Linked DNA regions of Rhodobium gokarnense. The protein of the gene in region 2 interacts with the protein of the main gene of each other region in a pairwise test. Links are inferred from orthologs where the notes say so. Each region holds a gene or a part of one and is shown on either strand. Other genes may lie near its edges. The genes, in order: M2319_RS22420 and ctaD.

Region 1 (7,156 bases), on a different replicon or contig from region 2:
GCCATCAGGTGGCATTCCAGGATCTCCGGCGCCGCATCGATCGCCGCCTCGAACTTCGACAGCGCCGCCTCCGACTGGCTCGACAGCGAGATCTCCACGAACACCACCATGGAAAATCCCAGCGCCTGCGGGCTCAGTCGGGCGACGTAGGATTCCACGATCCCCGCCTCCTCCAAAAGCTTGATGCGGCGGTGGCAGGCGGACGGCGACAGGCCGATCTCCTCGGCGATCTCGGCGATGGAGATCCGGCAGTTGGTCTGCAGGATGGCGAGGATCTTGCGGTCGGCGCGGTCGAGGGAATCGTATGCCATTCGAAAAAACGGGGCGGTTACCGGAGAATTTTCCGACGATTGCCTGATTGTGACGACTAATCGGTGAGAAATCCACCTAATCTTCGGCTAGCATACCTGCATTGCAGCCCTGGAGGTGGTCATGCTCATCGGCGTTCCCAAGGAAATCAAGAACCACGAATACCGCGTCGGCATGACGCCGGAAAGCGCGCTCGACGCGGTCCACCACGGCCACCAGGTGCTGGTGGAGACCAACGCCGGCGACGGCATCGGCGCCACCGACGACGACTATCGCGCGGTCGGCGCGACGGTGGTGGCAACCCCGGCCGAGGTCTTTGCAAAGGCCGACATGATCATCAAGGTGAAGGAGCCCCAGGCCCATGAGCGCAAGATGCTGCGCGAGGGCCAGATCCTCTACACCTACCTGCACCTGGCGCCGGATCCGGAACAGACGAAGGACCTTGTCGCCTCCGGCGCGATCTGTATCGCCTATGAGACCGTGACGGATGCGCAGGGCGGCCTGCCGCTCCTCAAGCCGATGAGCCAGGTCGCGGGCCGCATGTCGATCCAGGCCGGCGCCCATGCGCTGGAAAAGGTCAATGGCGGCCGCGGTGTCCTGATCGGCGGCGTGCCCGGCGTCGGCGCGGCGAAGGTCCTGGTCCTCGGCGGTGGCGTCGTCGGCTTCAACGCCGCCCAGATGGCCGTCGGCATGTTCGCCAACGTCACCGTGCTCGACCGCAGCCCGATGGTGGTGGAGCGGCTCGCGACCCATTTCGAATCCCGCGCCCGCATCCTCTATTCCACCCGCGCCATCCTCGCCGACCACGTCGCCAATGCCGACCTCATCATCGGTGCGGTGCTGGTGCCGGGCGCCGCTGCGCCCAAGCTCGTCACCCGCGACATGCTGAAGACGATGAACCGCGGCGCGGTGCTGGTCGACGTCGCCATCGACCAGGGCGGCTGCTTCGAGACCTCGCGGCCGACGACCCACGACAATCCGATCTTCGTGGAAGAGAACATCGTCCACTACTGCGTCGCCAACATGCCCGGCGCCGTTGCGCGTACCTCCACCTACGCGCTTAACAACGTCACCCTGCCGCATGCCCTGGCGATCGCCGACAAGGGCTGGAAGCAGGCGCTGAAGGACGATCCGTTCCTGCGCGACGGCCTCAACATCTGGAACGGCAAGGTCACCTGCGAGCCCGTCGCCCGCGAGCTCGGCTACGACTACTTCCCCGCCGAAGAAGCGATTATCTGAACGAAAACAAGATATTCCCGCGCCCTGATATGTGGCGCGGGGCCCCTTTCCCCCTTGACCGCCGGGCCCGCCGGCGCTTCCATCGGCGGGTCGCGCCCTCGGGAGTCACAGCATGTCGATCAAAACCCCTTACGTCCTCTTCCTCGGCGACGCGCCGGACCTGCTTGCCGGCAAGGTCGCCGTCGGCATCCGCCAGTGGCGGCCGGAACATTGCGTCGGCCAGATTCGCTTGGCCGGCTGCCAGGCCGATTGCGGCCTGCCCGACATGACGCCGGCCGAGGCCTATCGGAACGGCGCGCGCACCCTCGTCGTCGGCGTCGCCAACCGCGGCGGCATCATTGCCGGCAACTGGATCTCCGTGCTGCACGATGCCCTGGAATGCGGCCTCGACATCGCCGCCGGCCTGCACAACAAGGTCGCCGACATTCCCGAGCTGAAGGCCGAGGCCGACCGGCTCGGCCGCTCCATCTTCGACGTCCGCCACCCGACGAAGACCTTTTCCGTCGGCAAGGGCTCCAAGCGCCCCGGCAAGCGGCTCCTCACCGTCGGCACCGACTGCTCCTGCGGCAAGATGTTCACGACGCTGGCCATCGAAAAGGAGATGCGCGCGCGCGGCATGGACGCCGACTTCCGCGCCACCGGCCAGACCGGCATCCTCATCGTCGGCGACGGCGTCTCGGTCGACGCGGTGGTCTCCGATTTCATCTCCGGCTGCATCGAGGAACTGACCCCCGACGCGGCCGACGACCACTGGGACGTGGTCGAGGGCCAGGGCTCGCTGTTCCATCCCTCCTTTGCCGGCGTCACCACGGGCCTCATCCACGGCGCCCAGCCGGATGCGCTGGTGCTCTGCCACGAGCCGACCCGCACCCATATGCGCGGCGTGCCGGACTTCGCGCTGCCGGGCCTGGAGGAGTGCATGGACCTGAACCTCAGGACCGCGCGGCTGACCAACCCGGACGTCCGCTTCGTCGGCATCTCCATGGACACCTCGCGGCTTGGCGAGGACGAGGCGCTGCGCCTCCTTGAAGACACCGGAACGAAGCTCGGCCTGCCGGCCGTCGATCCGGTGCGCATCGGTGTCGGCCCGATCGTCGACAATCTGGGCTGAATTCAAACGGGGGCTGACACATGGCACGCACGGTTTATGTCAACGGCGCGTTTCTCGCCGAGGACGACGCAAAGATTTCCGTCTTCGACCGCGGCTTTCTGTTTGCCGACGGGGTCTATGAGGTAACGACGGTCCTGAAGGGCAAGCTGGTCGATTTCGAGCCGCACATGGCCCGGCTCACCCGCTCGCTGAACGCGCTGCAGATGGCCCGCCCGGTCGGCGAGGCGGAGCTTCGCGACATCCACGAAAAGCTCGTCGCCCTTAACGAGCTCGACGAGGGCATCGTCTATCTGCAGGTGACCCGCGGCATTGCCGATCGCGATTTCGCCTATCCGGCCGATGCGGCGCCGAGCCTCGTTATGTTCACCCAGGCCCGTCCGGTGGTCGACAATCCGAAGGTGGAAAAGGGCATCGCCGTGATGACCGTGCCGGACATCCGCTGGCGCCGCCGCGACATCAAGACGGTCGGCCTCCTGCCCGCCTCCATGGCCAAGCAGGCGGCGCTGGAAGCCGGCTACGGCGATGCCTGGTTCGTGGAGGACGGCCTCATTACCGAGGGCAGCTCCAACAACGCCTTCATCGTCAATGCCGACGGCGCGGTGATCACCCGCCAGCTCACCAGCGACATCCTCCACGGCATCACCCGCGACGCGATCCTGCGGCTCGCCCGCGAGGACAACATCACCATCATCGAGCGCCCGTTCACCCCCGGCGAGGCGGAGAACGCCAAGGAAGCCTTCATCACCTCGGCCTCCACCTTCCTGATGCCGGTCGTTGCCATCAACCATTCCACCATCGGCGACGGCAAACCCGGCCCGATCTCCCGCAAGCTGCGCCAGCACTATGTGGACGCGGCGTTTGCCTCCATCGGGGAGGCTGTCGACTGAGCCGGTTCGCTCGATAGCTCTCCGCGTCGTCAACAACCCTCGACTCCGCGCCGTTTCTGCGGCATCCATCTCGCCGTTCTGTCCGGGAAAAGCGCGGGGGATCCTCGATGAAGCCGACCAATGCCATCTTCACCGGCGTGCCGACCACCGTCTTTGAGGTGATGTCGCGGCTGGCGATCGAGCACAAGGCCGTCAATCTCGGCCAGGGCTTTCCCGATGTCGACGGGCCGGAGGAACTGCGCCGCATCGCCGCCGAGGCGACCGTCGACGGTCCCAACCAGTACCCGCCGATGCTCGGCCTGCCGGAGTTGCGTGAGGCCGTCGCCGACGCCAACCGGCGCTTTTACGGTCTCGACATCGACCCGGCTACCGAAGTGCTTATTACCTCCGGCGCCACGGAAGCGATCGCCGACTGTCTGTTCGGCATCGTGGAACCCGGCGACGAGGTGATCCTCATCGAGCCGCTCTATGACTGCTACCTGCCGATGGCGCGGCGCGCCGGCGCCGAGGTCAGGCCGGTGCGCGTCTCCCCGCCCGACTGGCGCCTCGACCGGGAGGCGCTTGAGGCCGCGTTCAGCGAACGCACTAAGGCGATCCTCCTCAACAACCCGATGAACCCGGCGGCAAAGGTCTTTTCCGAGGACGAACTGGCGCTGATCGCCGAACTCTGCGTCAAATATGACGCCTACGCGATCTGCGACGAAGTCTACGAGCACCTCGTCTTCGACGGCAGAAAGCACCGGCCGTTGATGACGTTTCCGGGCATGCGCGAGCGCTCGGTGCGCATCGGCTCGGCCGGAAAAACCTTTTCCTTCACCGGCTGGAAGGTCGGCTATATCAGCGGCCCCGCACGCCTCGTCGGCCCGATCGCCAAGGCCCACCAGTTCGTCACCTTCACGACGCCGCCGAACCTGCAGAAGGCGGTGGCGAAGGGGCTTGCCAGCGACGATGCCTATTACGAGGGTTTTGTCGCCGACATGACGGCCAAGCGCGATCATTTGTCGGAAGGGCTCTCCCGCCTCGGCTTTCCGGTGCTGCCCTGCGAGGGCACCTATTTCGTCTCCGTCGACATCGCCGGCATGGGCCTTGGCGAGGACGACGTCGCCGCCTGCCGGACACTGACGGTGGAGGCCGGCGTTGCGGCCATCCCGCTCTCGGCCTTTTATCCGTGCAGGAACCCGCCGAAGACCTTCGTGCGCTTCTGCTTCTGCAAGAGACCGGAGGTGCTCGATGCGGCCCTCGACCGGCTGGAGGCCTATCTCGGGCGCGACCGGCAGGCCTCGGCCTGAGCCCTTAAAAGTCCGGCCTGCCTTGCCTACATCTATGGCATGACAGGGCTTTTATCGTTGAGCGACGACCTCCAGCGTCGCCACAAATTCCGCAACACGCTGCACACCTGGCTGCTCGCGGCGGGCAGTCTGGCGCTTCTGGTGCTCTGTGTCGTCATCGTCATGGGGCCGGACGGCATCCTCTTTGCGCTGATCGGCGGCGGGCTCGGCCTGTTCCTTGCCACCCGCGCCTCGCCGGAGCTGGTGCTGCGCATGTACCGGGCCCGCGAGCTGCCCGAGCACGTCTTCGAGGAGGGCCACCGGGTGCTGGCGCTGATCGCCGAGCGCGCCGGCCTGCCGCGCGTGCCGAAGCTCTATTACGTGCCGAGCCGGATGATGAACGCCTTTGCCGTCGGCCGGCCGGAAGACGCCGTCGTCTGCGTCACCGACGGGCTGATCCGCGGACTCTCCTTGCGCGAATTCGCGGCCGTTATCGCCCACGAGGTCAGCCATGTGAGGAACGGCGACATCAAGGTGATGGCGCTCGCCGACATCGTCGCGCGCATGACCGGCGTGCTCTCCACCTTCGGCATGATCGTGCTGGCCCTGAACCTTCCGGCGATCCTTGCCGGCAGCGGCACGGTGCCCTGGCTCGGCATCCTCATCCTGCTCGCCGCGCCGACCATTGGCGGCCTGATGCAGCTCGCCCTGTCGCGCGCCCGCGAATACGACGCCGACCTCGACGCCGCCGATCTGACGGGTGATCCGGACGGCCTTGCCTCGGCGCTCATGAAGCTGGAACGCGCCCATGGCCGCCGGTGGGAGAGTATGGTGCTGCCCGGAAACCGCCTTCCGGACCCCTCCCTGCTGCGCTCGCACCCCAGGACCGAAGACCGCGTCGCCCGGCTGAAAACCCTGCAGTCGAGGCACGATCCGGTCTTTGCCGCCCTCGACGCCCCGGTCGTCGTCGGCAAATCCTTCATCCCCGTCACCCGCGGCCCGAGGCGGCGCATGACGGGGGTGTGGTATTGAGACAGCGCTCCGTCAGCTCACTTGTTGTTATGGAGTGTGAAATATTTCAAATCCAGGGATTCGAGCGTCTGCGGAGACACCTGCTTGGACGTCGATCGCATTACGGGTTTCGACTTCCGCACACCACCCTTTTTGGGCGCAGTCTCTTTGCCTTCCCGGTCCTTCCGCTTCTCAGCGACTATCGTCAACTTATGCGATTTGACATCGGCGGGGGCGAATTTGAAGGAAAAATCGGCAGAACTTCCAACCTTCGTGGTATGATAAATGTTATCGTCGATATGGTAGTTCGGCGCTAATTCCAGCTTCTTGGTTATGATGAATTCGACTTCATAGCTTAAACTGGTCGGTTTCTGGTGAATATTGTCAAGAGCTACGACGGACTGTCCGATCCAGTCCTTAAGACCCAATTCGCCATCTATGCGCTTAACTTTCTTGGGTTTCGTTTCTTTTGTGCACACCTCGATGGCGTCGAAATTGAAGGCCGCCTGCACCGTTCCGGTGCGTTTCACCTGACGGCTGTAACTGCCATCGAAATTCATAGAGAATTTTCTGGCAAGGAAAGGCCCTTGTTGTGGGGCTGGTATGTAGTGGTGAACCGGGACAGTGAAATTCGCTTTGGCCCCGCCGCCCATCGTCCGGTCTGCAATCAGTTCAAGCGTTACAAGTGCTGCCCAATCGTTTAGCCAAGGATCTTTTGGTTTCTTTAGATTGTTCCCAAATCGTTCTTTAACGCTGTCTGCGACGATGCATTCAACGCTGTAGAGGATGCTTGAGATGTCGACCTCGTCCGGCTTCTGGAAAGCGGGCATGCCGGCGCAGCTCACAAGCAGTCCTGCAGAAAGAGGCGGGGCAAAACGTCGGGAAAACGCCAATATGGTACGCATTGGACCCTCGAAAACATACAACGACAATAAATAATACTAAGAAGCAACCTAAAATAGCAACATTAAATTAATACTACTGATGAATATGACCGACGTCCGAGAGGTTCTCCGCCGACGTAATCCAGCCCCCGTATCCGCAAAACACTCCTTCACCGCTCCGCGCAATAGGCCTCTGCCGCATTCAGGAACGCCCGGAACAGGCGCCTTTGCGAGGCGCGGTAGATGAGGAATTCGGGGTGCCATTGGACGCCGATGAGGAAGCGGGCCTTGGGGTCCTCGATGCCCTGGACGATGCCGTATTCGTCGCGGGCGGAGACCTCCATGCCCTCGCCGGGCCGGTCGATCGCCTGGCGGTGCAGGCTGTTCGCCTTGAAGCGCACCCGGCCGAGGAAGTCGGCGAGTTTCGAGCCCGCCTCGATGGTCACG
Region 2 (7,282 bases):
CCGCGGGCGCGTCGGCGGAATCGACGAAGTCATAGCTGAGGCCGCAGGACGGGCAGCTCTCGTGGATTTCCAGAAAGCCGTCGAACATGGAGGCCGAGGCGCAGCGCGGGCAGCGGCCGCGCAGGCCCGTGGCGACCGGCGGCTGGGCCGGATAGGTCTCGTCGCTCATGCCGCCGTGCCTCCTTTACGAAATAGACGGGGCGGACCGCGCGAACGGCCCGCCCCTTGAATGCTTGCCCTGCGCGGTCAGTGGGCCGGCGTGCCGGCGCCCCAGACATAGATGCAGATGAACAGGAACAGCCAGACGACGTCAACGAAATGCCAGTACCAGGCCGCCGCCTCGAAGCCGAAATGGGCCTCCGGCGTGAAATGCCCCTTCAGCGCCCGGATCAGGCAGACGGTGAGGAAGATGGTGCCGACGATGACGTGGAAGCCATGGAAGCCGGTCGCCATGAAGAAGGTCGCACCGTAGATGTTGCCGGAGAAGTCGAAGGCGGCGTGGGCATACTCATAGGCCTGGACACAGGAGAACAGCAGGCCGAGCAGAACGGTGCTGAGCAGGCCGAGCTTCAGGCCCTTGCGGTCGTTGTGGAGCAGCGCGTGGTGGGCCCACGTCACCGTCGTTCCCGACAGCAGGAGGATGATGGTGTTGAAGAGCGGCAGGTGCCAGGGATCGAAGGTGTGGATGCCCTCCGGCGGCCAGGTGCCGCCCGTCAGCTCGGTGCGCGAATACTGGATCGCCTCGCCGGGGAACAAGGCCGCATCGAAATAGGCCCAGAACCAGGCGAGGAAGAACATCACCTCCGAGGCGATGAACAGGATCATGCCGTAGCGCAGGTGAAGCTGGACCACCGGCGTGTGGTCGCCCGCGCGCCCCTCGCGGACCGTGTCCCGCCACCAGCCGAACATGGTGTAGAGGATGATCGAGAGGCCGATGGCGAAGATGCCCCAACCGGTGAGGTCGGCGCCGAACAGCACCAGTTCCTCGCCGAGGTTCCACTTCATCATCGCGATCGCGCCGACGGCCATCACGAAGGCGCCGACGGCACCGGTGAACGGCCACGGGCTCGGATCGACGAGGTGGTAGTCGTGGTTCTTGGTATGGGCCTCTGCCATTGGTTGTTCCCCGAGTGTGTCTCTCAAGCGGCGCCCGCCTTAAAGGCCGCCGCCGTGATCAAAGTCGTTTGTTGTTGTCGTCCGGCGTCGCCGCATCGGCGCGCTCCGCGCTTGTCGCCTCTTCGGGCGGATCGTCCGGAAACATGGTGTAGGAGAGCGTGATCGTCTTCAGGTAATCGAGGTTCTCGTCCTCCGCGATCGCCGGATCGATGAAGAAGGTGATCCCCATGTCGGCAGTCTCGCCCGGCTGCAGATGCTGCTCGGTGAAGCAGAAGCAGTCGATCTTGGAGAAATAGACGCCGGCCTCGAAGGGCGTGACGTTGAAGGTCGCGGTGCCGTAGGTGACGCTGTCGGCGTTGCTGTGGGCCTTGTAGGACGTGGTGCGCACGGCGCCGACCTTGAGCTTCACGGTGCGCTCGTTCGGCGTCATCTTCCATTTGAGGCCGGAGGCGACGTTGGCATCGAAGCGCACGGTGATCTCGCGGTCGATCGGCACGGCGGGCGCGGCGGCGGCACGCTGGGTGGTGCCGCCATAGCCGGTGACCTGGCAGAAGATCTGGTAGAGCGGCACGGCGGCATAGGCGGCGCCAACCATGGCGACGACGAAGGCGACGCAGGCAACCGCGATGACCGCATTGTTGCGGCCTGCCCGCTCTCCCGTCGTGTCGTTGCGTTCCGTCATGTGCGTCCGTCGATGCCTTGTTGCAATGCCCTAGAGCGGCCGTTCCAGGACGCCCGGTCCGAGCTTGATGATGGTCACGGCGTAGAACACCGCCACCAGGGCGGCGAGCGCCAGGCCAATGGCGATGGAGCGCGCGCGGCGCCGCTTCTTCTGTTCTTCCGTCAGTCTGATGCCGTCTTCGGTCATGGGGCTCTCTGCGATTTCGAGGGTCATGACGCCACCATAAGCCTGACAATGTGCTCGCCGGCAAGGACGGCGAACAGGAGGAACAGGTAGAGGATGGAATAGGTGAAGACGCGCACGGCGTTGCGGCGCTCGTTCTCCTCGTCGGTCCTCAGCAGTTGCCAGGCCCGATAGACGAAGATGCCGCCGAGGACGGCCGCGGCAACGCCATAGGCGATGCCCGACGGGCCGACGACGACGGGCAGGAACCCGGAGAGCGCCAGCGCCACCACGTAATAGAAGATCTGGCGCCGGGTCGCCGGATTGCCGGCAACGACGGGCAGCATGGGCACGCCGGCACGCGCATATTCCTCCGCCTTGAACAGCGACAGGGCCCAGAAATGCGGCGGCGTCCACAGGAAGATGATGAGAAAGAGGACGAAGCTCTGAAGCGACACCGAGCCGGTCATCACCGCCCAGCCGATCATCGGCGGCAGCGCGCCGGCGGCCCCGCCGATGACGATGTTCTGGGATGTCCAGCGCTTCAGCCACATGGTGTAGACGACGGCGTAGAAGAAGATCGTGAAGGCAAGGAGCCCGGCGGCGAACCAGCCGGCGACGAGGCCGAGGACGCTGACCGAGCCGAGCGCCAGCGTCATGCCGAAGGCGAGCGCGGCATCGGGCGTCACCCGGCCGGACGGCACCGGCCGCTTGGCGGTGCGCGACATCACGGCATCGATATCGGCGTCGAACCACATGTTGAGGGCGCCCGAGGCGCCGGCGCCGACGCCGATGCAGACAAGGGCGATGAAGCCGAGCACCGGGTGGATGGCGACGGGGGCGATGATCATGCCGACGAGGGCGGTGAAGACGACAAGCGACATGACGCGCAGCTTCATGAGCTGGACGTAGTCGCCGACGGTCGCCATCTCGCCGATCAGCTCGTTCGACCAGTCGTGCTCCTCAATGAGCTCGGTGCGTTCGGTCAGGGCCATAAGCTATTCAAATCCGTTGTTTTCTATCGGTCCGGCGAAAGCGGGGAACGGGCCGGCGCGGGCGGCTTCCCATCGGGATCGCCCGCGCCGGATGTCTCTGGTGCCGCCTATTTGATGCGCGGCAGGGTCTCGAACTGGTGGAACGGCGGCGGCGAGGACAGGGTCCACTCCAGCGTCGTCGCGCCCTCGCCCCAGGGATTGTTGCCGGCCGGCACCTTCTTGGAGAACGCCATGAAGACGCCGAACAGGAAGACGATGACGCCGGCAAAGGAGACATAGGCGCCCATGGAGGAGACGAAGTTCCAGCCGGCATAGGCGTCCGGATAGTCGACGTAGCGCCGCGGCATGCCCTGCAGGCCGAGGAAATGCTGCGGGAAGAAGATCAGGTTGACGCCGACGAAGGTCAGCCAGAAATGCAGCTTGCCGATGGTCTCGTTGTACATGTAGCCGAACATCTTCGGGAACCAGTAGTACCAGCCGGCGAAGATGCCGAAGGTCGCGCCCATGGACATGGTGTAGTGGAAGTGGGCGACCACGTAGTAGGTGTCGTGCATCGACCGGTCGAGGCCGGCATTGGCGAGCTGGACGCCGGTGACGCCACCGATGGTGAACAGGAAGATCATGCCGATCGCCCACAGCATGGGCGTCCTGAGCGAGATCGACCCGCCCCACATGGTGGCGATCCAGGAGAACACCTTGATGCCCGTCGGCACCGCGATGACCATCGTCGCGAAGACGAAATAGGCCTGGGTGTCGACGTCGAGACCGACCGTGTACATGTGGTGGGCCCAGACGATGAAGCCGACGACGCCGATGGCGACCATGGCATAGGCCATGCCGATATAGCCGAAGATGGGCTTGCGCGAGAAGGTCGAGATGATGTGGCTGATCAGGCCGAAGGCCGGCAGGATCAGGATGTAGACCTCCGGGTGGCCGAAGAACCAGAACAGGTGCTGGAACAGGATCGGGTCGCCGCCACCGGCGGCATCGAAGAAGGCGGTGCCGAAGTTGCGGTCGGTGAGGAGCATGGTGATGGCGCCGGCCAGCACCGGCAGGGCCAGCAGGAGCAGGAACGCGGTCACCAGCACGGACCAGGCAAACAGCGGCATCTTGTGCAGCGTCATGCCGGGCGCGCGCATGTTGAAGATGGTGGTGATGAAGTTGATGGCGCCAAGGATCGAGGAGGCGCCGGCGACGTGCAGCGCCAGGATCGCGAAGTCGACGGCCGGGCCGGGACTGCCGGAGGTCGACAGCGGCGCGTAGATCGTCCAGCCGGTGCCGGCACCTGAGGCGCCGGAAAGCGAGCCGGGCACGAACATCGACAGGATCAGCAGCGTCAGCGCCGGCGGCAGCAGCCAGAACGAGATGTTGTTCATGCGCGGGAAGGCCATGTCCGGGGCGCCGATCATGATCGGCACGAACCAGTTGGCAAAGCCGCCCATCAGCGCCGGCATGACCATGAAGAAGACCATGATCAGGCCGTGGCCGGAGACGAAAACGTTGAAGGTATGCGGATCGCCGAAGATCTGCATCCCCGGCTCCTGCAGTTCCATGCGCATGACGACGGACAGGAGCCCGCCGACGACACCGGCCACGATCGAGAAGATCAGGTACATCGTGCCGATGTCTTTGTGGTTGGTCGAGTATACGTAGCGCTGCCATCCGGTGGGATGATCGTGCGCCTCTGCTGCCGCACCCGCCATTGAAGTTTCCCCTTTTGAGTCTCGGGCCGCCCGGCGCGGGGCCGACGCGGCCGACTATGCGTTACGGGCCCGCGCCTAGCGCTTGGCCACGTCGATTGCCTTCCTGTCGGCCTTGATGGAGGCCATCAGCCCCTTGTAGGCCGCGTCGATGTCATCCTTGGCGGCCGCGGACCAGGTGGCGAACTGCTCCTCGGTCACGGCCCGCACCGAAATCGGCATGAAGGCGTGGCGCGAGCCGCACAGCTCCGAACACTGGCCGAAATAGACGCCCGGCCGCTCGGCCTGGAACCAGGTCTCGTTGAGGCGTCCCGGCACGGCGTCGACCTTGACGCCGAAGGCCGGCACGGCGAAGGAGTGGATGACGTCGGCGGCGGTCACCTGGACGCGGACGACCTTGCCGACCGGAACGATGACCTGGTTGTCGACGGCGAGAAGCCGCGGCACGTCGCGCTCCGTCAGGCCCTGCTTTTCGATGCGCTCGGCCCGTTCGTCGTCGGCCAGCATGATGGAATCGAAGGACAGGCCGTCATAGCCGTCGTCTGTGTACTCAAAGCCCCAGTACCACTGGTAGCCCGTCGCCTTGATGGTCAGGTCCGCCTCCGGCACCTCCAGCTCCTTGTAGAGCAGGCGGAAGGAGGGAACGGCGATGGCGACCAGGATCAGGATCGGCACCAGCGTCCAGACCACCTCCAGCATGGTGTGGTGCGAGCGCTTGGACGGCGTCGGATTGGCGCTGGCGTTGAATTTGATGATGACGAGCACCATCAGCACGGCGACCAGCAGCGTCACGCCGACGGCGATGTACAGGGTGAAGGCGTTGAACCAGTGAATGTCTTCCATCACCGGGGTCGCGGCGTCCTGCATGCTGATGCCCCAGGGCACCGGCTGGTCGGCCAGAGCCGCGCCGATAAATCCGGTGAGCGCGGCGAATGCCGCAAGGACATGCGCGGCGAGACGCATCGTCGGTTTGATCACGTCGTTGCCCCCTTCCCTTCTCGTTGTTCTTGGGCGCCGGTCCTGCCGTCGTCCGTGAGCCTGCCTCGGGACCGCCCGCCGTTCCGGGCATAAAGCCTCTGCGTCAATCGGTCCTGCTAAAGTGGTTCTAGCTTTAATTTGATGTGGATCAAAAACTCAAGTCCAACTTACGTACATTCATTTTTTTGAATTTATCCCGGTGCACAAACGGTTTGCAAGCCCAATCGCGGCAAGTTGACGCAGGCTCTTACGACATGAAAAATCGCATCTATCGGGATCGCTGCCGTCTCACCGCCGCAAATCGATGAAATAGGGGCCGGGCCGTGAATTTCGGCGTTTTGCACCGCCCTGCCGTGGGTCGTCCCGCTTTGGGCTGGCGAAATGACAGCGATTCGGGCACAGATGGGACGGGCGCCGCTGTCGGCGCCCGGGTTTGGTACAGGTTTTCGGACGGGCGGGAGAACGACGTGGTGTTCTTGCGATATGTTGCGCGCCTTGCGGCGGGAGTGGCTTTGGTGACCGGTCTGGCGATGGCGCCGGCGGCCGGCCAGGGCCAGGTGCGGTCCCAGCACGGCGACTGGCAGATCCGGTGCGACACGCCGCCGGGCGCCAAGGCCGAGCAGTGCGCGCTGATCCAGAACGTGACGGCCGAGGACCGCGAGAATGTGGGCCTCTCCGTCATCGTCCTGAAGACCGCCGACCAGAAGGCCCAGCTCCTGCGCATCCTCGCCCCGCTCGGCCTGCTGTTGCCGCACGGCCTCGGGCTCAGGATCGACGACGAGGAAATCGGCCGCGTCCAGTTCATGCGCTGCCTGCCGAATGGCTGCATCGCCGAGGTCACCCTCAACGAGGACCTCCTGAAGAAGCTGGAGACCGGCACGACCGCCACCTTCATCATCTTCGAAACCATCGAGGAAGGCATCGGCATCCCGATCTCCCTCGCGGGCTTCAAGGAAGGCTACGACGCGCTGCCATAAGCGGCCGTCCCTCTCCTCTCATTCCCGCTCATACCGGCGGCATCGGCGGCGGCTGATGCCACGGATCGTTGGCGCTTGCGTTGATTCGGGCCCCTGCCCCCCGGCGCGGCCGCACGCAGTCCGTGAGCCCCAGGTCGCGGGCAAGGGCGGGGGACAGGTCGCGCGGATCGAGGCGACGTCGCGGCCCCCCGACCACCACCGAGAAAACCTGAAAAACGGCAAGGAGGGAGCGCAGCCGGCCGCGGCCGGCAAACGGGTTCTGGCCCATGGCGGAACGCCTCATGCATCAACAGGATGCGGCCATCATCCCACGCCGTGCTTGCTTTTCCAGTTTGAATTCGGCCCTAATGCATAAACAGGGCTTATCCATGGGACGCCGATGAAGGACCGTCGCCTGCCGCCGCTGCCTGCCCTTCGCGCGTTCGAGGCCGCCGCCCGGCACCTTAGCTTCACCCGCGCGGCAAACGAGCTCGGCATGACCCAGGCCGCCGTCAGCTATCAGGTGCGGCTGCTGGAGGAAAAGCTGGGCGTGCCGCTGTTCCTGAGGCGGCCGCGCAAGGTGACGCTGACCGATGCCGGATCGCGGCTTGCCGGGCGCGCCGGCGAGGCCTTCGACATTCTCGCCGAGGCGGTCTCGGACATTGCCGAACGGGCCGACGAGACGCTCGTCAT

What was found.
Region 1: the proteins of ctaD (region 2) and M2319_RS22420 interact in binary tests that used the Escherichia coli proteins (3 or more experiments, as listed by UniProt). The link is inferred for Rhodobium gokarnense from one-to-one orthologs.

The regions. Positions count from the first base shown.
Region 1 is NZ_JAOQNS010000019.1:29,189-36,344, forward strand. Bases 2,900-5,744 are described here. They hold M2319_RS22420 (aminotransferase), read left to right. Parts: upstream 2,900-3,653; coding sequence 3,654-4,835; downstream 4,836-5,744. Other genes in these bases: M2319_RS22415 (D-amino-acid transaminase), read left to right, coding at 2,900-3,546; M2319_RS22425 (zinc metalloprotease HtpX), read left to right, coding at 4,893-5,744. In the rest of the region: M2319_RS22400 (Lrp/AsnC family transcriptional regulator), read right to left, coding at 1-311; ald (alanine dehydrogenase), read left to right, coding at 433-1,548; N-acetyltransferase DgcN, read left to right, coding at 1,661-2,659; more of M2319_RS22415, read left to right, coding at 2,680-2,899; more of M2319_RS22425, read left to right, coding at 5,745-5,846; M2319_RS22430 (hypothetical protein), read right to left, coding at 5,864-6,730; M2319_RS22435 (gamma-glutamyl-gamma-aminobutyrate hydrolase family protein), read right to left, coding at 6,880-7,156. UniProt on the Escherichia coli protein: Shows aminotransferase activity with methionine and histidine as substrates, and to a lesser extent also with phenylalanine.
Region 2 is NZ_JAOQNS010000006.1:227,506-234,787, reverse strand. Bases 2,361-5,331 are described here. They hold ctaD (cytochrome c oxidase subunit I), read right to left. Parts: upstream 4,659-5,331; coding sequence 3,063-4,658; downstream 2,361-3,062. Other genes in these bases: coxB (cytochrome c oxidase subunit II), read right to left, coding at 4,734-5,331; M2319_RS12615 (heme o synthase), read right to left, coding at 2,361-2,955. Outside these bases: M2319_RS12635 (DUF983 domain-containing protein), read right to left, coding at 1-169; M2319_RS12630 (cytochrome c oxidase subunit 3), read right to left, coding at 247-1,116; M2319_RS12625 (cytochrome c oxidase assembly protein), read right to left, coding at 1,175-1,798; M2319_RS12620 (hypothetical protein), read right to left, coding at 1,829-2,011; more of M2319_RS12615, read right to left, coding at 2,008-2,360; more of coxB, read right to left, coding at 5,332-5,618; M2319_RS12600 (invasion associated locus B family protein), read left to right, coding at 6,164-6,610; M2319_RS12595 (LysR substrate-binding domain-containing protein), read left to right, coding at 6,990-7,282. UniProt on the Escherichia coli protein: Cytochrome bo(3) ubiquinol oxidase is the terminal enzyme in the aerobic respiratory chain of E.coli that predominates when cells are grown at high aeration.